4 regions of the Streptomyces sp. NPDC057137 genome follow, and region 3 is predicted to be linked to each of the others. Evidence: riboswitches for the same ligand, from Rfam matches in the RefSeq annotation. Region 3 holds a riboswitch; each other region holds the start of a gene.
What was found. A riboswitch is a leader RNA that binds a small molecule or an ion and turns the genes downstream of it on or off. The one in region 3 is predicted to bind cobalamin.
Positions count from the first base shown of each region.

Region 1 (5,437 bases), 370 kb from region 3:
CCGCCGCCGAGCGTCAGGCCGGCCACGCCGACGTCCGGGCAGCGCCCGCCGGGGAAGTACAGGCCGGCGTCCCGGGCCGCGTACACGTCGGAGTTGGTGGCGCCGCCGCCCAGACGCAGTCGGCGACCCTGCGGCACCACGTGCCGGATCGGCCGCAGGCTGATCACCAGGCCGCTGGTGGTCGAGTATCCGGCGTAGTTGTGGCCGCCGGAACGGGGCGCGAACGGCACCCCGTGCTTCGCGCACCAGCGCACCGCGGCTGCCACGTCGTCCTGCGAGGCGCAGTTGAGCACTCCGGCGGGGCGGATGGAGGCATAGCGCTGGTTGTTGGGGGTGGCGTGGGCCGGATAGCCCTGATCGCCGGGCCGGTACAGCCGGGCTGCCGGGCTCACCGTCCGGCGCAACTCCCGCCAGACGGCGTGCTCGGGGCGCTGGTGGCGCTCGGGGCGCCGTGCCGTGTCGGCCGCCGCCGGCCCGCTCGCGTACGCCTCGGCCAGGGCGGCCCCGGCTGCTGAGGCCACGCCGCCGCGCAGTACGACTCGTCGGCTGATCTGCACAGTCGCTCCCTTTCTGTCCTGCGGTGATCCCATGGGCCCGCCTCGTGGCGGGCAGGCTCACGATGGAGCGACACGAGGACCCGAAGGAACCGCGACACTCTCGGATGATCACGGTTCACGCGAAAGATCACCGTGCGCGCGAGTGGGAACGGGCAAGCGGCATACGTCCAGAACGACCCGCCCCGCCCCGGCCCGGCAGTACGGAACCCCGAGAAGCTCCCTCCCTGGAGGGTGGGTTGGCCGACGCGTCTGCCGGGATCAGTCCTGGGTGCACGGATTGGGTGCCGGCGAGGCCGGTCAGGTTGCGCACCAGGTCGGCGGCTTCAGGTGAGGCGAGTGCGTAGCGGACACTCCGGCCGTGGCGCCGGTAGGTGACCGGTCCGGCGGAGCGCAGCACGGCCAGCCGCACGGTTACCGACGCCCTTCGGGACGCGACACCGGACGCGCTGGAGATCGACCTGGCCACCCCGGCGGGCTGGCCCGCCTGGTGGGCCACACGCTTGACCGGCACGGGGACATCGCTCTGCTCGTCAACAACGTCGCGGGCACCTCGACAGCGGCCAGGGCGGCGTCACCGACCCGGGGACGAACCCCCGCCGAATTCAGCTCAAGGTGAGGAGAACTTCGTCGATCTCGCCTTCGCGGGCCTGGGCGAAGCCCCTCCCCTGTCCGGTGATGACGAAGCCGCACTTCTCCAGTACGCGGATCGAGCCCGTGTTGTCCGCCGCCGCGTGGGCGTGCAACGGCCGCGTTCCCACAAGGTCGATCAGTGCCGCGAGCGCCGCCGTGGCGACCCCCCGGCCCCAGTGCGCCCGGCCGATCCAGTACGTGACCTCGCGTTCGTCCGGAGGCCCGTACACCGCGACATGACCGACCACCTCCTCGTCGGCGAGCACGGTACGCATCAGCACATCCGGGCTGGCACGAATCCTCGCCCAGTGGTCGTCGAAGTGCCCCCGGTCGTAGTGGTACTTCCTGGTGACCGCCGCCACGTGCTGCGCCGCGGGGTCGGACAGGTGCTCCCAGAAGATGTTCATGTCGCTGTCGCGCACTTCACGGAGTGAGATCATCTCGTCGGTGGCTCCTGCCGCAGGTCGAGATTCTGGTAGATCTCCGTCGTCACCTTGGAGAAGTTCATGGTCATGAAGTGCAGACCCGGAGCCTCCTCGCTGATCAGCCGACGGCACATCTCGGTGGCGTGGTCGATACCGAGCGCCCTGACCGCCTTGGGGTCGTCCTCGACGGCGAGCATCCGCTCGGCGAGCCCCGCCGGGAAGACCGCGGTGCTGAGGCTCGGAATGCGGCGCAGTGAGCGGATCGTGGTGACCGGCATGATCTCCGGGATGATCGGCGTCGGGCAACCGGCGGCCGCGACCCGGTCGCGGAAGCGCAGGTAGTCGTCGACGTCGAAGAACATCTGGGTGATCGCGTAGTCGGCTCCGGCCCTGCACTTGTCGACGAAGTGGCGGATGTCGATGTCCCAGTCGGTGGAGCGCGGGTGCATCTCGGGGAAGGCCGCGACGCCGACGCAGAAGTTGCCGGATTCCTTGATCAGCTCGACCAGTTCGGCCGCGTACTCGACCCCCTGCGGGTGCTTCGTCCAGGAGCCCAGCGGGTCGCCGGGCGGGTCGCCGCGCAGCGCGAGGATGTTGCGGACGCCTTGGTCGGCGTAGTGGCCCAGGATGTTACGCAGCTCCGCGACGCTGTGGTCGACCGCCGTGAGGTGGGCGACCGGGGTGAGCGTCGTCTCCTGGGCGATCCGCCCGGTCATGCCGATGGTGCGGCCACGCGTCGAGCCACCGGCGCCGTACGTCACCGAGACGAAGTCCGGTGACAGTGCTTCCAGCCGTCGGATCGCCGTCCACAGCCCGGCTTCGGCCGCCGCGCTGCGCGGCGGCATGAACTCGAAGGAGTAGCTACGGCCGCCCGCGGCGAGGAGGTCGCGGATGGACAGAGCGCGGTCCGCTCTTGTGCTGGGAATACCGTGAGCCATGTGCGCAGGTTAATGGCTGCCACGGGCGATCCGATCGCCGTCCAATTGCTGATATCCGCTTCGGGCCGCCCGCCACGTCCCGCGTCCGGGATCGCCTCCGGGATCACGTCCGGATTGTGGGCAGCGGTGTGTGGGCGCCGTCCGTCCCCCGTAGGCTGTTCAGTGCAGCTGGTTCGCTCCTGCCCGCCAGGCAGGACGTCGTAAGAGGGAACCCGGTGGGAATCCGGGACTGCCCCGCAGCGGTGAGTGGGAACGACCGCCGTCATACGCACTGGGCCCGGCCGGGTCTGGGAAGCGACGGCCAGTAGGTGTCTCGTAACCGATACGAGACGGGCCCACGAGTCCGAAGACCTGCCCGTTGCCCGTGCGCGACCGATCGCGCGCGGCCATTCCGGTGACCTCGTGGGCGGGTCGGCGTACATATCGAGCGGCACGCGTGGCAATCGCGCGAGGCGTCCGCACGATCGGTCGTCCCTTCGCGTCCGCGTCCCGTCTCCGGGATGTTCAGGACACATCTCGCGAAGGAGAGTTCCGTGACAGCGCAGTCCGCAGCCGCGGCAGCACGGGCCACCGTGTACGGCTACCCCCGCCAGGGACAGAACCGCGAACTGAAGAAGGCCATCGAGGGCTACTGGAAGGGCCGCGTCGACGCCGACGCGCTCCGGAGGACCGCCGCCGATCTTCGCCGTTCGAACTGGCGGCAACTGGCCGACGCCGGTATCCACGAAGTGCCGTCCGGTGACTTCTCGTACTACGACCATGTGCTGGACACCAGCGTCATGGTCGGCGCTGTTCCCGCGCGGCACCGTGCGGCGGTCGACGCCGACGCGCTGGAGGGATACTTCGCGATGGCGCGCGGCACGCAGGACGTGGCGCCGCTGGAGATGACGAAGTGGTTCGACACCAACTACCACTATCTCGTCCCCGAGTTGGGGCCGGACACGGTCTTCGCCGCCGACTCCGCCAAGCAGGTCGCCGAGCTGAGGGAAGCCCTCGCGCTCGGCCTCACCGCCCGGCCCGTGCTCCTCGGCCCCGTCACCTATCTCCTGCTGGCCAAGCCCGCGCCGGGCGTGGCCGCGGACTTCGAGCCGCTGACGCTGCTGGACCGGCTGCTGCCGGTGTACGCGGAGGTCCTGGCCGACCTGCGTGCCGCCGGCGCCGACTGGGTGCAGCTGGACGAGCCCGCGCTGGTCGAGGACCGCACCCCGGCCGAGCTGAACGCCGCCACCCGCGCCTACCGCGATCTGGGCGGCGCCACCGACCGGCCGAAGCTGCTCGTCGCCTCCTACTTCGGGCGGCTCGGCGACGCGCTTCCGGTGCTCGCCAAGGCCCCGATCGAAGGCCTGGCCCTGGACTTCACCGAATCGGGCGCCGCGAATCTCGAAGACCTCGCGGCCGTCGGCGGGCTGACCGGCAAGCGCCTGGTCGCGGGTGTCGTCAACGGACGCAACATCTGGATCAACGACTTCGAGAAGTCGCTGGCCACCCTCGGCACGCTCCTCGGCCTCGCCGACCAGGTGGACGTCGCCGCCTCCTGCTCCCTCCTGCACGTCCCGCTCGACGCCACCGCCGAGAGCGACATCGCTCCGGAGATCGCCCACTGGCTGGCGTTCGCCCGCCAGAAGAGCACCGAGGTCGCGACGCTGGCCCGCGCCCTGGCCGAGGGCACCGGCGCGATCACCGCCGAACTCGCCGCCAACCGCGCCGCTCTCGCCTCCCGCGCGGGCTCGGCGCTCACCCGTGACCCGGCCGTGCGCGCCCGTACCGCGGCCGTCACCGACGCGGACGGCCGGCGCTCGCAGCCGTACGCCCAGCGCACCACCGCCCAGCGGGCGCACCTCAATCTGCCGCTACTGCCCACGACCACCATCGGGTCCTTCCCGCAGACCACCGAACTGCGCACCGCGCGGGCCGACTTGCGCAAGGGGCTGATCGACACCGCCGGTTACGAGGAGCGGATCAAGGAGGAGATCCGCGATGTCCTCTCCTTCCAGGAGAAGACCGGTATCGACGTCCTGGTGCACGGCGAGCCCGAACGCAACGACATGGTCCAGTATTTCGCGGAGCAGCTGACCGGCTATGTCGCCACGCAGCACGGCTGGGTCCAGTCGTACGGCACGCGTTACGTACGTCCGCCGGTGCTCGCCGGAGACATCTCGCGCCCGGAGCCGATGACGGTGCGCTGGACGTCGTACGCGCAGTCACTCACCGACCGGCCGGTCAAGGGCATGCTCACCGGCCCCGTCACGATGCTCGCCTGGTCCTTCGTCCGCGACGACCAGCCGCTCGGCGACACCGCCCGCCAGGTCGCACTCGCCCTGCGCGACGAGGTCAACGACCTTGAGGCGGCGGGCACTTCGGTGATCCAGGTCGACGAGCCCGCGCTGCGCGAAACGCTGCCGCTGCGTTCGTCGGACCACGCCGACTACCTGGCGTGGGCGACCGAGTCGTTCCGCCTCACCACCGCCGGCGTCCGTCCGGAGACGCAGATCCATACCCACATGTGCTACGCGGAGTTCGGCGACATCGTCCAGGCCATCGACGACCTCGACGCCGACGTCATCAGCCTCGAAGCGGCCCGCTCCCACATGCAGGTCGCGGGCGAACTCGCCGCACACGGCTACCCGCGTGAAGCCGGACCCGGCGTCTACGACATCCACTCCCCCCGCATCCCCAGCGCCGAAGAGGCAACCGCCCTTCTTCGTAAGGGACTTGAGGCGATCCCCGCCGACCGGCTCTGGGTGAACCCGGACTGCGGACTCAAGACCCGCGGCTGGCCCGAGACCAGGACCTCCCTGGAGAACCTCGTCACCGCCGCCCGTGAGATCCGCGCGCAGCTGGCCGCCGACGGTTCCTGACCCGACGGGCCCGGGGGCACGCGTCGCGT
Region 1 covers NZ_JBHUUW010000001.1:492,155-497,591, forward strand. Annotated here, with positions in the region: gene ACFT9I_RS02110 (FAD-binding oxidoreductase) at 1-557, opposite strand, end outside; gene ACFT9I_RS02115 (GNAT family N-acetyltransferase) at 1,160-1,627, opposite strand; gene metF (methylenetetrahydrofolate reductase [NAD(P)H]) at 1,624-2,550, opposite strand; cobalamin riboswitch at 2,703-2,924, shown strand; gene metE (5-methyltetrahydropteroyltriglutamate--homocysteine S-methyltransferase) at 3,084-5,408, shown strand.
Region 1: it holds a riboswitch for cobalamin, as region 3 does, so the genes downstream of both, metE (5-methyltetrahydropteroyltriglutamate--homocysteine S-methyltransferase) here and ACFT9I_RS00465 (hypothetical protein) in region 3, are expected to answer to the same signal.

Region 2 (5,437 bases), on a different contig from region 3:
GCTGTTCGGCATCGCGAACCAGCTCCTGGCGGCGGTGGCACTCGCCGTGTGCACGACGCTGCTGGTGAAGTCCGGGCGGCTCAAATGGGCCTGGGTGACGGGAGTTCCGCTCGCCTGGGACGCGGCGGTCACCCTCACCGCGAGCTGGCAGAAGATCTTCTCCGACGACCCGAGGGTCGGCTTCTTCACCCAGCGCGACGTCTACCAGGCAGGCATCGACAAGGGCGAGGTGATCCCGCCGGCGAAGACGATGGACGACATGCACACGGTCGTCACCAACTCGACGGTGGACGGCGTCCTTTCGGCGGTCTTCGCGATCCTGATCCTCGTGGTCATCGCCGACGCGGCGCGGGTCTGCTACAAGGCGATCCGCCACCCGGAGAGCGTGAAGCTGTCGGAGACGCCGTACGTGAAGTCGGAACTGGTCGCACCGGCGGGCCTGATCCCGACGAAGGAGGAGAAGGCGGAGCTGGCGGCGGCCGAGGCATCGACGAGGGCCGGGGCGGGGGCGTCCTCCGGGGCGGATCCGTCATGACGTCGGCGATCTCGGCGGCGAAGGTACGGCACGCGGTGGGCCGGATCCGTTGGTACGTACGTGAGTTGACGGGCGAGTCGGCGTACGACCACTACGTGGCCCACACCCGCGCCTGCGACCCGACGGCACAGATCAAGACCCGCCGCGCGTTCGAACGCGACCGGATGGACGCGAGAGAGGCGGACCCGAGGGAAGGGTTCCGCTGCTGCTGAGCGCGTGAGGGGCCGTCGTATCCCGATGGGGTACGACGGCCCTTCGACGTGCGGGGGCGGGGACGCACCGGGTTCGCGCCGTGTCGCACACTGCACGGATGGATCAGACGACACGGCCGGAGGCCGACTTCACCATCAGGGCGGCCGAGACCGCCGAGTACGACGTGCTCGGGGAGATAACCGCGCGGGCCTATCTGGACGACGGGCTGCTGGACTTCGGGGAGGACGACCCCTATCTGGCGACCCTGCGGGACGTCGCGGCGCGGGCCGCCGGGGCCGAGGTGCTCGTGGCCGTCGACGCGGACGGGGGCGTGCTCGGTGGGGTGGCCCACGTCTCCGGCCCGTCCGCGTGGGCCGATCTGGCCGGGGACGGGGAAGCCGAATTCCGCATGCTGGCCGTCGCGCCGGCCGCCCGGGGACGGGGTGTCGGCGGGGCGCTGGTGCGGGCGTGTGTGGAGCGTGCGCGGGCCACCGAGGGGTGCGTACGGGTGCGGCTGTCCACGCAGAAGTCGATGCTGGGCGCGCACCGGATCTATGAGCGCCTGGGCTTCGTACGGACCCCGGAACGCGACTGGTCGCCCATCCCGGGGCTGTCCCTGCTCACGTACAGCCTGGAAATCTAAGGCGTTTCGGGGCCGATTCAGGGCAAGGCCGAACACCCGCGACACAACATGTGGGGGGTGCCGCTCCCAACGGGCCCCACATGTATGCTCAAGTCTGTTGTCGCCGCAGGAGAATCCGGTGGAAATCCGGAACTGTCCCGCAACGGTGTGCTGTGGTGCGCTTTGCGCGCCCGCGAGTCCGAGCACCTGCCGACGGCGCATCCGGCTCGACCGATCCGGATGCCGAGACGTCCGGGCCTCGAGGTTGGGCCGGTGGACGCCGCACCGCGCGCTGCCCGCTTCCGGGCCGGCGTACGCGGGCGTGCGCCGCCGTGCCCCTCCCCCGTGGCCCAGAGCCGAGCGAGGGAGAGCACCACGTGACCATCGCGCCAGCCGATCCGGCTTCAGCGATCTCCGAGCGGGGACGGGGTACGGCCGTTCCGGCCGTACCCGCCGACCGGCAGGCCGACGGGCCCGGGACGAGCCTTCTGCGGCTCCTCACGGACCTCACCGCCGACCTGACCGACACGGACCCCGGCAAGGTCGCCGCGGCCGCGCTCCGGGGCCGTAACGCCGCGTCGGACGAGGCCGAGTTGCGTGAACTCGCCACCGAGGCCGCCGCCGGGCTCATCTCCGAGGACCCCGCCTACTCCCGGCTCGCCGCCCGCCTCCTCACCCGCACCATCGCGGACGAGGCCGCCGGCCAGGGCGCTCTCTCGTTCTCCTCCTCGGTCGCCGTGGGCCAAGCGGAGGGCCTGATCGCCGACCGTACGGCCGCGTTCGTCACGCGCCACGCAGCCCGGCTCGACGCGCTGATCGACCCCGCCGGCGACGACCGCTTCGGCTACTTCGGCCTGCGTACCCTCTTCAGCCGCTATCTGCTCCGGCACCCGATCACCCGCGATGTCATCGAGACGCCGCAGTACTTCATGCTGCGCGTCGCGTCCGGCCTGGCCAAGGACGACTCCCCGGCCGCCGTGGACGAAGTCGCCGCGCTGTACGGCCTGATGAGCCGGCTCGACTACCTCCCCTCCTCCCCCACCCTCTTCAACTCCGGCACCCGCCACCCCCAGATGTCGTCCTGCTATCTGCTGGACTCCCCGCTGGACGAGCTGGACTCGATCTACGACCGCTACCACCAGGTGGCCCGTCTCTCGAAGCACGCCGGCGGCATCGGCCTCTCGTACTCCCGTATCCGCGCCCGCGGTTCATTGATCCGGGGGACGAACGGGCACTCCAACGGCATCGTGCCGTTCCTGCGGACGCTCGACTCCTCCGTCGCCGCCGTCAACCAGGGCGGCCGGCGCAAGGGCGCGGCCTGCGTCTACCTGGAGACCTGGCACGCGGACATCGAGGAGTTCCTGGAGCTGCGCGACAACACCGGCGAGGAGGCCCGCCGTACGCACAATCTGAACCTCGCGCACTGGATCCCCGACGAGTTCATGCGCCGGGTCGACACGGACGGCGACTGGTCGCTGTTCTCCCCCTCCGACGTGCCCGAGCTGGTCGACCTGTGGGGCGACGACTTCGACGCGGCGTACCGCGCCGCCGAGGCGGCGGGCAAGGCCCGCCGGACCATCCCGGCGCGTGAGCTGTACGGCCGCATGATGCGCACCCTGGCGCAGACCGGCAACGGCTGGATGACCTTCAAGGACGCGTCGAACCGTACGGCGAACCAGACCGCCGAGCCCGGCACCGTCGTGCACTCCTCGAACCTCTGCACCGAGATCCTGGAGGTCACGGACGACGGCGAGACGGCCGTCTGCAACCTCGGCTCGGTCAACATCGGCGCGTTTGTCACGGAGAGCGGCGAGGGCGAGGGCTGGGAGCTGGACTGGGAGCGGCTGGACGAGAGCGTCCGCACCGCCGTGACCTTCCTCGACCGGGTCGTGGACATCAACTTCTACCCGACCGAGCAGGCCGGCCGCTCCAACGCCAAGTGGCGCCCCGTGGGCCTGGGCGTGATGGGCCTCCAGGACGTCTTCTTCAAGAAGCGGCTGCCGTTCGACTCCGCCGAGGCCGCCGCGCTCTCCACCCGTATCGCCGAGCGGATCATGCTCGCCGCGTACGAGGCGTCCTGCGACCTCGCCGAACGCGAGGGCCCGCTGCCGGCCTGGTCGCAGACCCGCGCCGCGCGCGGCGTGCTGCACCCGGACCACTACGACGTGGCGCTCAACTGGCCCGAGCGGTGGGACGCGTTGCGCGCGCGGGTCGCGAAGACCGGTATGCGCAACTCCCTGCTGCTCGCCATCGCGCCGACGGCCACCATCGCGTCGATCGCCGGGGTGTACGAGTGCATCGAGCCGCAGGTCTCCAACCTCTTCAAGCGCGAGACGCTGTCGGGTGAGTTCCTCCAGGTCAACGCCTATCTGGTGGCGGAGCTGAAGCGCCTCGGCGTGTGGGACGCGCAGTCCCGCGAGGCGCTGCGCGAGTCCAACGGCTCGGTGGCGGGCTTCAGTTGGATCCCGGCCGATGTGCGCGAGCTGTACCGCACGGCGTGGGAGATCCCGCAGCGCGGCCTGATCGACATGGCGGCGGCGCGCACCCCGTTCCTCGACCAGAGCCAGTCGCTGAACCTGTTCCTGGAGACGCCGACCATCGGGAAGCTCAGCTCGATGTACGCGTACGCCTGGAAGAAGGGGCTCAAGACCACGTACTACCTTCGGTCCCGCCCGGCGACGCGGATCGCCCGCGCGGCGAAGTCGCAGCCGGTGGCGGCGGCCGTGCCGGCCCCGGCCGTACCCCTGCAGCTGACGCCGGACGCCGACACGATCGCCTGCTCCCTGGAAAACCCCGAGTCCTGCGAGGCCTGCCAGTAATGAGTTCCACCACCCCTGCCGTAGAGAAGAACCTGCTCGACCCGGGCTTCGAACTGACCCTGCGTCCCATGCGCTACCCGGACTTCTACGAGCGCTACCGCGACGCGATCAAGAACACCTGGACGGTGGAGGAGGTCGACCTCCACTCCGACGTCACCGACCTCGCCAAGCTCTCCCCCGGCGAGCAGCACATGATCGGCCGGCTGGTCGCGTTCTTCGCGACGGGCGACTCGATCGTCTCGAACAACCTGGTGCTGACGCTCTACAAGCACATCAACTCCCCCGAGGCGCGGCTCTACCTCTCGCGCCAGCTCTTCGAGGAGGCCGTGCACGTCCAGTTCTACTTGACGCTGCTCGACACCTATCTCCCCGACCCGGCGGACCGCGCGGCGGCGTTCGACGCGGTCGAGGAGATCCCGTCGATCCGCGAGAAGGCGCAGTTCTGCTTCAAGTGGATGGACTCGGTCGAGAAGATCGACCGCCTGGAGTCCAAGTCGGACCGGCGCCGCTTCCTGCTGAACCTGATCTGCTTCGCGGCCTGTATCGAGGGCCTGTTCTTCTACGGAGCGTTCGCGTACGTCTACTGGTTCCGCTCGCGCGGCCTGCTGCACGGGCTCGCCACCGGCACCAACTGGGTGTTCCGCGACGAGACGATGCACATGAACTTCGCCTTCGAGGTCGTGGACACCGTCCGTAAGGAGGAGCCGGAACTCTTCGACGACGAACTCCAGCAGCAGGTCACGGACATGCTGAAGGAGGCGGTCGAGGCGGAACTCCAGTTCGGCCGCGACCTGTGCGGCGAGGGCCTGCCGGGCATGAACACGGAGTCGATGCGCGAGTACCTCCAGTGCGTCGCGGACCAGCGCCTCCAGCGCCTGGGCTTCGCGCCGGTGTACGGCTCCGAGAACCCGTTCTCGTTCATGGAGCTGCAAGGCGTCCAGGAGCTGACGAACTTCTTCGAGCGCCGCCCGTCGGCGTACCAGGTGGCGGTGGAGGGCACGGTCGGCTTCGACGACGACTTCTAGCAGAACTGTGCCCGAGCCCCGTGGAACGCCCCACGGGGCTCGTGCACGATGCCCCCATGTTCTCTCACGAGGGTCTTCAACTCCGCGAATGGACCGAGGCGGACGTCCCGGCTCTGTCCACGCTCTTCGACGAGCCCGAGATGGACCGCTGGACACCGCTCTCTTCGCCGTTCGACGAGGCGGCGGCGCGCGCGTATCTGCTCCGCGCCCACGAACGCCGCGCCTCGGGCCAGGCGCTCCAACT
Region 2 covers NZ_JBHUUW010000053.1:4,448-9,884, forward strand. Annotated here, with positions in the region: gene ACFT9I_RS30500 (carbon starvation CstA family protein) at 1-535, shown strand, start outside; gene ACFT9I_RS30505 (YbdD/YjiX family protein) at 544-747, shown strand; gene ACFT9I_RS30510 (GNAT family N-acetyltransferase) at 846-1,370, shown strand; cobalamin riboswitch at 1,448-1,579, shown strand; gene ACFT9I_RS30515 (ribonucleoside-diphosphate reductase subunit alpha) at 1,727-4,168, shown strand; gene ACFT9I_RS30520 (ribonucleotide-diphosphate reductase subunit beta) at 4,168-5,193, shown strand; gene ACFT9I_RS30525 (GNAT family N-acetyltransferase) at 5,250-5,437, shown strand, end outside.
Region 2: it holds a riboswitch for cobalamin, as region 3 does, so the genes downstream of both, ACFT9I_RS30515 (ribonucleoside-diphosphate reductase subunit alpha) here and ACFT9I_RS00465 (hypothetical protein) in region 3, are expected to answer to the same signal.

Region 3 (5,437 bases):
GCCGCGCCCGTTCGCGGCGGCGAGGGCGAACGCCGTCTCGGCGGTCTGGAGATGGTTCGGGCCTTCGGCGCCCTCGTCGAAGATGTGGTCGCCGTCCTTCAGCCGGCCGGTGAGCCAGCCGGCGGCGGCCTCGGTGTCGACCGTTCCCGGCTCGACCGGCGGCGGAGTGCTCTCGCCGGGGTCCGGATCCCCGCCGCCGCCAGGCCGTATCTCCGCCGGGGTGAAGCTCGGCTGTCCGGTGCTGCCGCCGATGTCGGTGGGGCCGAAGACCCACGCCTGGACCTCGCCCGGCTTGGGCCGCTGGCTCAGAGCGCCGAGCGGGCTGTACGTCCAGTGGTCCTGCCCGACGGGAGCGAGCCAGTACGACCAGTAGGCGTCCGCCGGCGGTGTGAGCCGGCATGCCTCATCGGCCGGAGTGGGGTGCTGCGCACCGCCCTTGAAGCTGTCGTGGCCGATGCGGCAGATGAAGCCGGGGCCGTCGTGGACCGTGCCGGTGGTGGTGAATCCACCGTCGTGCAGCAGCTCCATGCCGGTGGTCAAGGTGGTGTCGCAGCCCCGTACGACATCCCCGCCCCAGTCGCCGAAGTCGACGGCGACCACGGCGCCGGTCGTGGCGGTGCAGTCGCCGATGGGATCGGCCGCGGCCGGGGCGGCCGTCGTCACGAGTGCTGTGCCCAGGCCGATCGTCAGCAGCAGGGCGGCCGGCAGTGAGAGGAGTCTCGCCCCCACGCGACGGTCTGATCTCTTCCCGGTCACCACCACGGCCCCCTGTGTCACCCGAGGCGGAGCCGTGCGTGACCGAAGGCCCACGGCTGACGCCGGGGAAGCCGTCCGAACCACGCCGTAGTCCGCGACGGCGTCTTTCGCTGAATATCTCCCACCCAGGTAATCCGGCTCGCCCGTCAAGGAGTTGACGGGCCTACGGTTGCGGGTCAGCGCCGGATTTCGACCGGCTTCCCCTGGGTGTCGAGCGACTAATCAGGCGAAGTGGAACACGCGTTCACACAGAGCGTCAAGGTGGGGTACGTCTCCCCCAGGCACCGCGTCCAGGGCTGTTCGGCGCCGTCCACGCCCGGCCAAGGCCCGCCGGATCAGGCGCTCTTGGCGGACCGACGGCGCTCCGGTAGCCTCCCCGACTGCCGAGTGGGGGAACCCGGTGAGACTCCGGGGCTGACGCGCAGCGGTATGACACGGCTGGAGGCCGTGCCGAGCCCGAATGCCCAGCGGCAGAGCAGCACAGGAAGCCGTACCACGCGATTGGACGGCGGCCCGTTCGTCGTTCTCCCGTCACGGCACCGCCCGGTTCCCGCCCGGCGCGGCCCTGCTCGGAGGCGTACGCCTGGCCGGCGTCCCCCTCATCCCAGGAGCAGGCCATGTCGTACCGTCCGCCGTCCTCCCGCCGCGTCGCGCTCGCGGTGCCCGCCGCGCTCGGCGCCTTCGCGCTCACCGTGCTCCCCGCGTTCGCCACGACGACACCGGCCCAGATAGCCACCTCGAAGACCAACGGGGTCAGCTATCTCAGATCCCTGCAGGGCGCCGACGGCTCCTACGCCGGGAGCGGGCTCTCCAACGAATGGGCCTTCAGCGCGCTGGCCGCCGCCGGCACGGCCGCCGTGGACGTCACACCCGGCGGCGACGCCACCAAGAACGCCCGTACGGTCTACCGCAACCACCTCGCCGCGACGGGCTGGCCCGGCGGCGCCCCCGTCGTGACGGACTACGAGCGGGGGATCCTCAACGCGTACGCCGCGGGCATCGACCCGGCCCGGATCTCCGCGGGCCGCAATCTGATCGCCGACACCTACGCGTACTGGCAGAACGCCGAGCCCGGCTACTTCGGCCCCTCCGCCAACTACAACGGCACCGTCTTCGCCGCGCTCGCGCTCGCCGGCGCCAGGACGCAGGCCGGGGCACAGCGGGTCCCGCAGAAGCTGCTCGACGCGGCGGTCACCCGGGTCCGCGCCAATCAGCACAACGACGGCGGCTGGAACTACAGCAAGGCGGAGGGCGATCCCACGGCGCTCGCCGGACCGAGCGACATCGACATGACCGGCGCGTCCATGGCCGCGCTGTGCGTGTCCGGCGTGCCCGCCACCGACCCGGACGTCGTCCAGGCGAAGGCGTTCCTCAAGAGCAAACTCATCAACACCACGGGCGCGTTCAACGCGATGTGGGGTCCCAACACCGACTCCAACGGCTGGGCCGTCTCCGGCCTCAACGCCTGCGGCATCAACCCCCAGACCGGCGACTTCCTGACCTCCGCCGGCAAGACGCCCGTGGACTTCCTCATCGCCCAGCAGTTCAACCCGGGCGGCGGCTTCAAGTACCTGCCGAGCGACACGAGTCCGTCCGCGTACGCGTCGATCGACGGTCTGCGCGCCGTCGCGGGCGCCGGCTTCACCGCCGCGCCTCCGGTCCCGACCACGACAGGCGCGCCGCGCTGGGTCGCCACCGGCACGTTCACGGCGGGTACGGCGACCAGCCTTGCCGTGACCGTCGACGACGGCACGTCGCTGAAGGTCTGCTCGGTCGCCCTCACCCCGGCCGGCACGACGACCACCCTCGGTGCGGTGCTGAACGCCGCGGCGAGCGCCGCGACCCCGTCGGGCTGTGTCACCGGTGTCACGCCGACTACCGGGACGGGCACGATCACGGCTCTCAACGGCAAGGCGAACGCGGGCAGTTCGTCGTGGAAGCTGAGCATCGACGGTGGCGCGGCCACCACGGCGACACGCGGCGCCACGATCAACGCCGGAGACACGATCTCTCTGCGCTACGGCAGCTGAACCCTCGTCGTTCCCGGCCGGGTCCGGCGGTGTCGGGCCTGGCCGGGAACTGGATACGTACGCCGGCCGACATGTGAACAGGAAGGCAATCTACGGAGGTTGGTCATGGAACGGCGTACGTTCTTGCGTGCTTCGACACTGTCCGTCGGCGCGGCGGCCGGGGGTGTGTCGGCGGCGTCGGCCGCATCGGCGGCATCCGCGGCATCTGAGGGCTCCACGGCATCCGCGGTTTCGGCGGCGAATCCGCTTCGTGTGCAGGTGTTGATGTTCGACGGCGTGGAGGAGCAGGACTTCATCGCCCCGGTGGAAGTGCTGGGGCTCGCCGGGCGGATGAGTGGCGGGGCACTGACGACGACGATGGTCACGACCGGGCGGCCGTCCACGGTCACCTGTACCTACGGCACCAAGGTCGAGGTGGCCAAGGGCTGGTCACCGCACGAGGCGGATGTGCTCGTGGTCCCCGGCGGCGGCTATACCGCCAAGGACGGGCCGGGTGTGAACAGGCTCATCGCCGACCAGGGATTCCTGCGCCGGCTGGCCGCGTCCGAGGCGCTGCCCGTGGGAATCTGTACGGGCGTCATGGTGCTGTCGGCCGCGGGTCTCACCAAGGGGCGCAACGCCACCACCCACGCGGGCGCGAAGGCGGATCTGGCCGCCCAGGGCACGACGGTGATCGACGCGCGGGTGGTCGACGACGGCGACCTCGTCACCGGCGGCGGCATCACCTCCGGGCTGGAGGTCTCGCTCTGGCTGGTGGAGCGGTTCGTGGGCGCGCAGCTCACCCAGCGGGTGGAGACGGTGCTGGAGTACGAGCGACGCGGCACGGTGTGGCGCCGTAACTGACCGGCCGGGCACGGCGGTTGGGTCGGTTGCGGCGGTTACGTCGGCGGAGACGGTCAAGCCTGGCCGTCGGGGTGTTCCCTGCCGGAGGCCGGCTCGGAGAACGCCGCGCGGCGCAGGTGTTCCGCGAGCGCGGCTGTGGCTTCAGCTGTGGCAGTGGCTTTGGCCGTCGACGAGGTCCGGGCGGCCTTCGCGCCCCAGGCCAGCAGATGGAGACGGCGCGCCCACGGGTCCTCCAGTTCGCACACGTCGAGCGGGAGGTGGGGGTCGACCGTACGACGCGGTACGACGGCGAGTCCGACCCCGGCGGCGGCGAGGGCGACGAGGACGTTGAGGCCGGCGACGGTGGTGCGGTAGCGCACCACCGGGGCGTGCGGGCCGAGGTTCTTCTCGATCCAGCGTCGTAGCGAGGAGTCGGCGTCGAGCCCGACGAGAGGGTGCTCGGCGACCTCGCTGTACGTCAGCCCGGTCCGCCCGGCGAGAATCCCGCCGGCCTGACCGATCACGACAAGCGAGTCGTCGCCGAGGGGTTCCATGTCGAGGCCGCAGTCTCGGGCCTCCTCGTCGTCGATGACGATCCCCAGGTCGGCCTCGCCGTCGGTCAGCGTCCGCACGGTCTGCGGGGTGCGGCTCTCGGAGACCCGGACGTCGACGTCCGGGTGCGCGCGGAGGAACGAGACCAGGGCCTGCTGCACGAATCCCTGGATGGCCGAGCCACCGCCCAACAGGGTCAGTGGAGCGGTCGGGGACCGCGTGTAGCTCGCCACGGCGCTTTCCAGCCGGGCCGTCTGGGCGAGGACGTCGCGCGCGTGGCGGGCCAGTGTCGTACCCGCCGGGGTGGGTCGCACGCCCCGGCGACCGCGGATCAGCAGCGCGACACCGGCGTTGTGCTCCAGCGCGCGCACCCGCGCGCTGGCCGACGGCAGGCTCAGGTGCACCCGGCGGGCACCTCCCGTGATCGATCCCTCCGCCAGGATGTCGAGAAAGAGCCGCAGGTCGTCCAAGTCGTAGCGCATCTGTCCCAGCCTATGGCACAGCCTTAGGCTGGGTACAGAAATGACGCATTGTGCGCCCACCGGACGCGGGGTGATGCTCGGCGGGTGCCCGACATTGTGCTCGTCCTGCTGGCCGGTGCCGTCGCCGGAACGATGAACGCCATCGGTGGCGGGGGGACGTTCGTGGCGCTGCCCGCCCTGGTCGCGGCCGGCCTGTCCCCGGTGGCGGCGAACGCGTCGTCGACCGTCGCCCTCGCACCCGGGGCCGTGGCCAGCGCGTGGGTCTACCGACGTGAACTCGCCCCGGTCGGCGAGACGTCCGCGTCGGCGCTCACGTCGATCAGCGTGCTCGGCGGTGCGCTCGGTGCCGGTCTGCTGCTGGTCCTGCCGAGCGCGTCGTTCGGCGCCGCGGTGCCGTGGCTGCTCGCGTTCGCCACACTGGTCCTCGCTTTCGGCCGTCGCGTCTCCCGTGCGCTGAGCGCGGCGACGGGCCGCTCGGGCGAGGTCGGCATGAGCTCGCGGGCCGTCCTGGTCGCGCAGTTCGTCCTCGCCGTGTACGGAGGATACTTCGGCGGCGCCATAGGCATCATGCTGCTGGCGGTGTGGAGCATCGGCCTCGGTCTCGACACCGCGGCGAGCAACCCGATGCGGATCGCCCAGGTCTCGGCCGTCAACCTCAGCGCGACCGCGCTGTTCCTCGTCGCCTCGGACGCGCTGCGCACTCCGCTCGTGCTCACGGCCATGCTGGCCGGCGGGGTGGCCGGCGGCTTCGCCGGCGCCCACCTCGCGCGCCGTCTCCCCGCCCGGCTGCTGCGC
Region 3 covers NZ_JBHUUW010000001.1:123,243-128,679, forward strand. Annotated here, with positions in the region: gene ACFT9I_RS00460 (prenyltransferase/squalene oxidase repeat-containing protein) at 1-729, opposite strand, end outside; cobalamin riboswitch at 862-1,007, opposite strand; cobalamin riboswitch at 1,100-1,243, shown strand; gene ACFT9I_RS00465 (hypothetical protein) at 1,374-2,786, shown strand; gene ACFT9I_RS00470 (DJ-1/PfpI family protein) at 2,892-3,629, shown strand; gene ACFT9I_RS00475 (LysR family transcriptional regulator) at 3,683-4,642, opposite strand; gene ACFT9I_RS00480 (sulfite exporter TauE/SafE family protein) at 4,727-5,437, shown strand, end outside.

Region 4 (5,437 bases), on a different contig from region 3:
GTACCGGCACTCGTATCGGGGCTCATACCGGGGCTCCTTCGGGGCGGCGGCGCATCAGCCACAGGAAGAACGGGCCGCCGATGAGCGCGGTGAGGACGCCCACGGGGATGTCCTGCGGCGCGGCGACGGTACGGGCGGCGAGGTCCGCGACGACGAGCACGACCGCCCCGCCGAGCGCGGCGACCGGCAGCAGCGGCCGGTGCGACGCCCCGACCACCATCCGCGCGGCGTGCGGCACGAGCAGCCCGACGAAGCCGATGGCGCCGCTCGCGGCCACCATCACCCCGGTGACCAGCGAGGCGAGGACGAACACGGCGGCGCGGAAGCGCGCGGTGTCCAGCCCCAGTACGGTCGCGCCCTCCTCCCCCACCAGCAGCAGGTCCAGCGGCCGGGCGAGCGCCATCAGGACGGCGGTCCCGGCGACGAGGACGACGGCCGGGACGACGAGCGAGCCCCAACGGGCGCTGCCGAGGCCGCCGAGCGACCAGAACAGCGCCTCCTGGAAGTGCTCGGGCCGCGCGGAGACCACCAGGATCAGTGTGGTGAGCGCGGACAGGATGTACGAGACGGTCACCCCGGCCAGCACGAGCCGCCCGCCGGTCATCGTGCCGCCGCGCCGGGCGAGCGCGTAGACGACGGCCATCGCGAACAGCGAGCCGGCGAAGGCGGCGGCCGGCATGGCGACGGTGGTGGTGATCCCGCCGCCGATGCCACCGCCGATGCCGAAGACCAGGACGAGTACGGCGCCGGTGGACGCCCCCGAGGAGATCCCGAGCAGGAACGGGTCGGCCAGCCGGTTGCGTACGAGGGCCTGGAGGACCGTACCGACGACGGCCAGCCCGGCGCCGACGACCGCGCCGAGCAGCACGCGCGGCAGCCGTACGTCCAGGACGATCGTGCGGAAGGGGCTGGGCTCGGCGCCGCCGGTGAGGATCGTGACGACCTCGCCGGGCGGGATGCGGACCGAGCCGAGCGCGAGCCCGGCGACGACGGCGCAGGCGAGGGCCGCGATGAGGCCGCCGAGGACGAGCGCGTGCCTCAGCCGCCGCCGGGCGGGCGGGGTCTGACAGCTCATCGCGGCGCGCCTACTCGCCCGCCTCCGGGTGGAGTTGGTAGGCGAGCCGTTGGACGGCGGCCGGGGCGCGGACGCCGAGCACGGCGTCGGAGAGCGGCAGGACGGCGAAGCGCTTGTTCCTGATCGCCGGGACGTCCTTCAGTACGGGGTCCTCCAGCAGCCGCTTCTTCTTCTGCGCGACGGTGGTGGAGCCGTAGTCGTAGATGACGATCGCCTCGGGCCCGCGCGCCACGACCTGCTCCCAGGTGGCGTCGCCGAAGGACTTGTCGAGGTCGGCGAAGACGTTGCGACCGCCGGCCCGGTCGATCATCTCGTTGCCGATGCCCTTGCCGCCCGCGGTGAACGCGGTCTTGTCGCCGCTGTCGTAGACGAAGACCGAGACCGGCTTCACGTCTTGGAGACCGGCGGCCGTGGTGGCGAGGGTGGTGCGTGCCTCGGCGGTCCACTTCGCGGCGCGGTCGGCGACGCCGAAGGTGCGGCCGACCTCTTCGACCTCGCGGAAGACGTCGTCCATGGAGGTCCTGCCCTCGGTGCAGTTCTCCAGGTTGAGCCGGGTGTCGATGCCGGCGCCCTTGAGGTCGTCGCGGGTGCGGCCGTCCTTGGCGGCGAAGGCGCTGGCGTAACCGCCGTAGACGAAGTCGGGGTTGACGGCGAGGAGTTTCTCCTTGGAGGGGTACTCCTTGGCGACGACCGGGACGCTCTTGTACGCCTTCTCGTAGGCGGGCAGGACCTTGTCGTCCAGCCAGGCGGTGCCGACGAGGGACTTGGTGAGTCCGAGTTCGATCATGATCTCGGTGACGTGCTGGTTCATGGTGACCACGCGCTTCGGGGGTGCCTCGAAGGTGGTCTTCACACCGCAGTTGGTGACGGTGTACGGGAATCCGTCGGCCGGGGCTCCGGCCCTGCGGACGGGGTCCGCGCCGGCTGAGCAGGCGGCGAGCGGGAGCAGCAGCGGAAGCAGGACCGCCGGTATGAGGGCGTGGCGCCGCGAGGACATGACTGGGCCTCCTCCGGGGGATTTCCGCGTCCCCTGGCATGGTGGGAGAAGGGCGACAGGTCAGTTCCTGGCTTCCGGGGCCCCGCTCGCGCGAAGGCCCTGGTCACAGTGGCGGGACCGTGCCGGATTCACACCGGCTTCCTGGGTCCTGCCGCCCTGGATCGCGTCATCTTCTCAGACGACCTCGACCTCTTCCTCCGTGACCTCGCCGTCCACGATGCGGTACGAGCGGAACTGGAAGGGGCCCGCGTCGTCGGTGTCGGCGGTGGAGACCAGGACGTAGTGGGCGCCGGGCTCGTTGGCGTAGGTGATGTCCGTGCGGGAGGGGTAGGCCTCGGTCGCCGTGTGCGAGTGGTAGACGATCACCGGTTCCTCGTCCCGGTCGTCCAGGTCCCGGTAGAGCTTGAGCAGGTCCGCCGAGTCGAACTCGTAGAACGTGGGTGAGCGGGCCGCGTTGAGCATCGGGATGAAACGCTCGGGCCGCCCACTGCCCTCCGGGCCCGCGACCATGCCGCACGCCTCGTCCGGATGGTCCGCGCGTGCGTGGGTGACGATCTGGTCGTAGAGGGCCTGGGTGATGGTCAGCATGAGGTGAAGGATAAGCAGGTGGCCTCCGCGTCTGAGACACGGAGGCCACCTGGTGAGACAGTGCGTGAGACGGCATGTGGGACCGCCGCCGTAAGTGCCCGGCGTCGGCGTCGGCGTCAGTCGGAGACCTTCGCGTACTCCGGCTCGTGCGGGCCCTCCGGATCACGCGGCTCCCGCGCACCGGCCGCCGCGAGTTCCGGGTTACGGCGCTTGAGCAGCGCCCAGCCGCCGCCGAGGAACACCGCCCAGATCGCGCCGACGTACAGCGACACCCGGGCCTCGGAGTCGTACGCGATCAGACAGGTCACGAACGACAGGAACACCAGCGCCACCCAGCTCAGCGCCGAGCCGCCCGGGGCCGGGAACGAGGAGGCGGGCAGCCGCCCGGCGACCACGGCGGAGCGGTACTTGATATGGCTGACGAGGATCATCATCCAGGTCCAGATACCGGCGGCGGTGGCGACCGAGGTGACGTAGAGGAACGCCTTCTCGGGGACGATGTAGTTGAGGACGACGCCGATGCCCATCAGCGCGACGGACGCGGCGATGCCGAACGCCGGCGTCCGGCGGGAGTTGAGCTTGCCCAGGACCTTCGGCGCCTCGTTGTTGGCGGAGAGGTCGCGCAGCATCCGGCCGGTGGAGTACATGCCGGAGTTGCAGGACGACAGGGCCGCCGTCAGCACGACGAAGTTGACGATTCCGGCGCCGAGCGGGATGCCGATCTTGGCGAAGGCGTGTACGAACGGGCTCTCGCCCTCGCTGAATTCGGTCCACTTCACGACGGCGAGGATGACGGTGAGCGCGCCGACGTAGAAGACGATGATGCGCCAAGGCAGCGTGTTGATCGCCTTGGGGAGCGTCTTCTCCGGATTCTCGGACTCGCCCGCCGTGACGCCCACGAGTTCGACGGCGAGGTAGGCGAACATCACGCCCTGGAGGGTCATCAGGCTGGAGCCGATGCCGTTGGGGAAGATGCCGCCGTGCTGCCAGAGGTTGCCGGTGGTGGCGGTCTCGCCCGCGTCCGAGAAGCCGAGGGTCAGCACGCCGAGGCCGATGACGATCATGCCGATGATGGCGGTGACCTTGACCATCGAGAACCAGAACTCGACCTCGCCGAAGATCTTGACGGAGATCAGGTTGACGCCGAAGAGCACCACGAGGAAGACGAGGGCGCTGACCCACTGCGGGATCGAGGGGAACCAGAAGTGGATGTAGATCGCCGCCGCCGTGAGTTCGGCCATGCCGGTCACGATCCACATGAGCCAGTACGTCCAGCCGGTCACGTATCCGAAGAACGGGCCGAGGAACTCGCGGGCGTACTCCGCGAACGAGCCGGAGACCGGCCGGTAGAGGAGCAGTTCGCCGAGTGCCCGCATGATGAAGAAGATCACCACGCCGGCGAGGGCGTACATCAGGATGATGCTCGGCCCGGCCTTGGCGATGTTCGCGCCGGCGCCCATGAACAGGCCGACGCCGATGGCGCCGCCGATCGCGATCATCTGGACCTGGCGGCTGCCGAGTCCGCGTTCGTAGCCCTCCTCCGAGGTCTTTCCGGAGGGGCTTTCCGAGGTGTTGTCGACCTGTGGGGAGGTCATGGTGATGCGCCCTTTCTCCCTGCCTGTGCCGGTGGTCGTGAAGATTTACCACGGGCGGGGCGGCGATCCGCGCAGGCCGCTGTGGCGCGGCCCACAGGAAGAAGGGGACGAATCACACCCCGAATCGCAAAGCATGCGGAGGCGGAGATCCGATCGTTATGCGGAGTTGAGCCTCAATTGAGGAAACGGAAGGTGTCCGTCCGAAGATGATGTGAGGGCGCCGTGGAGGCCCTGTGACGGGCCTCCCCCACGTGGCCGGCGGACCGTCAGGGCATCATCGTCTCGACGAGCGACTCCTGGAGCGCCCCGAGCCACAGGTACGCCATCACCATCGGCTTGCGCGGGTCGGAGTCCGGCAGCCGGTACAGGCCCTCGCCGTCGTCCTCGTCGGAGACGTCCAGCCTGTTGCCGATCGTCAGCCGCAGGTCGTTGAGCGCGCCGAGCCAGTGCCTGCAGTCGTCGGGCGCCAGCTTCAGTACGGCTCCGCCCTCGCCGGCGGCGGAGAGCGCGTCCAGTGTGCGGACGAGCGCGATTCCGTCCTCGCGCTTGCGGGTCCGCAGGTCGTTCTCGGTGAAGCGTCTGAACTCGGAGGCGTACTCGCGCAGTTCGTCGTCGGTGTCGTCGCCGAAGCCGTACGCGTCCGGGAAGAGCCGGGCGAGCGCGGGGTCGGACGGCGGCTTGCTGGGGCCCTCCGCGAAGAGCGCGGCGAGGGGGTCCTCGCCCTTGGCCGGTTCCTCGCCGGGGCCGATCAGCTCCAGGAGTTGTACGGCCAGGGAGCGCAGGATGGAAATCTCGACCTCGTCGAGCGCGACGGCGGCGCCACCGCCGGGGATCGCCTCGAACTGCCCGGCCATCAGTTGCGGTCCTGGGAGAGCGTGGCCCACAGGCCGTATCCGTGCATCGCCTGCACGTCGCGTTCCATCTCCTCGCGGCTGCCGCTGGAGACGATGGCGCGGCCCTTGTGGTGGACGTCGAGCATCAGCTTGTGCGCCTTGTCCTTGGAGTAGCCGAAGTACGTCTGGAAGACGTACGACACATAACTCATGAGGTTGACCGGGTCGTTGTGGACGATCGTCATCCACGGCACGTCAGGATCCGGGACGGTGAACGTCTCCTCGGCCGACTCGGGAAGTTCGATCTCTGTCGGGGCAACACTCACGGTTCGGGACGACCTTCTTCTCC
Region 4 covers NZ_JBHUUW010000011.1:45,319-50,755, reverse strand. Annotated here, with positions in the region: gene ACFT9I_RS12130 (ABC transporter ATP-binding protein) at 1-26, opposite strand, end outside; gene ACFT9I_RS12125 (FecCD family ABC transporter permease) at 23-1,075, opposite strand; gene ACFT9I_RS12120 (ABC transporter substrate-binding protein) at 1,086-2,072, opposite strand; cobalamin riboswitch at 2,113-2,247, opposite strand; gene ACFT9I_RS12115 (Mov34/MPN/PAD-1 family protein) at 2,247-2,660, opposite strand; gene ACFT9I_RS12110 (amino acid permease) at 2,777-4,255, opposite strand; gene ACFT9I_RS12105 (DUF2017 domain-containing protein) at 4,522-5,109, opposite strand; gene clpS (ATP-dependent Clp protease adapter ClpS) at 5,109-5,414, opposite strand.
Region 4: it holds a riboswitch for cobalamin, as region 3 does, so the genes downstream of both, ACFT9I_RS12120 (ABC transporter substrate-binding protein) here and ACFT9I_RS00465 (hypothetical protein) in region 3, are expected to answer to the same signal.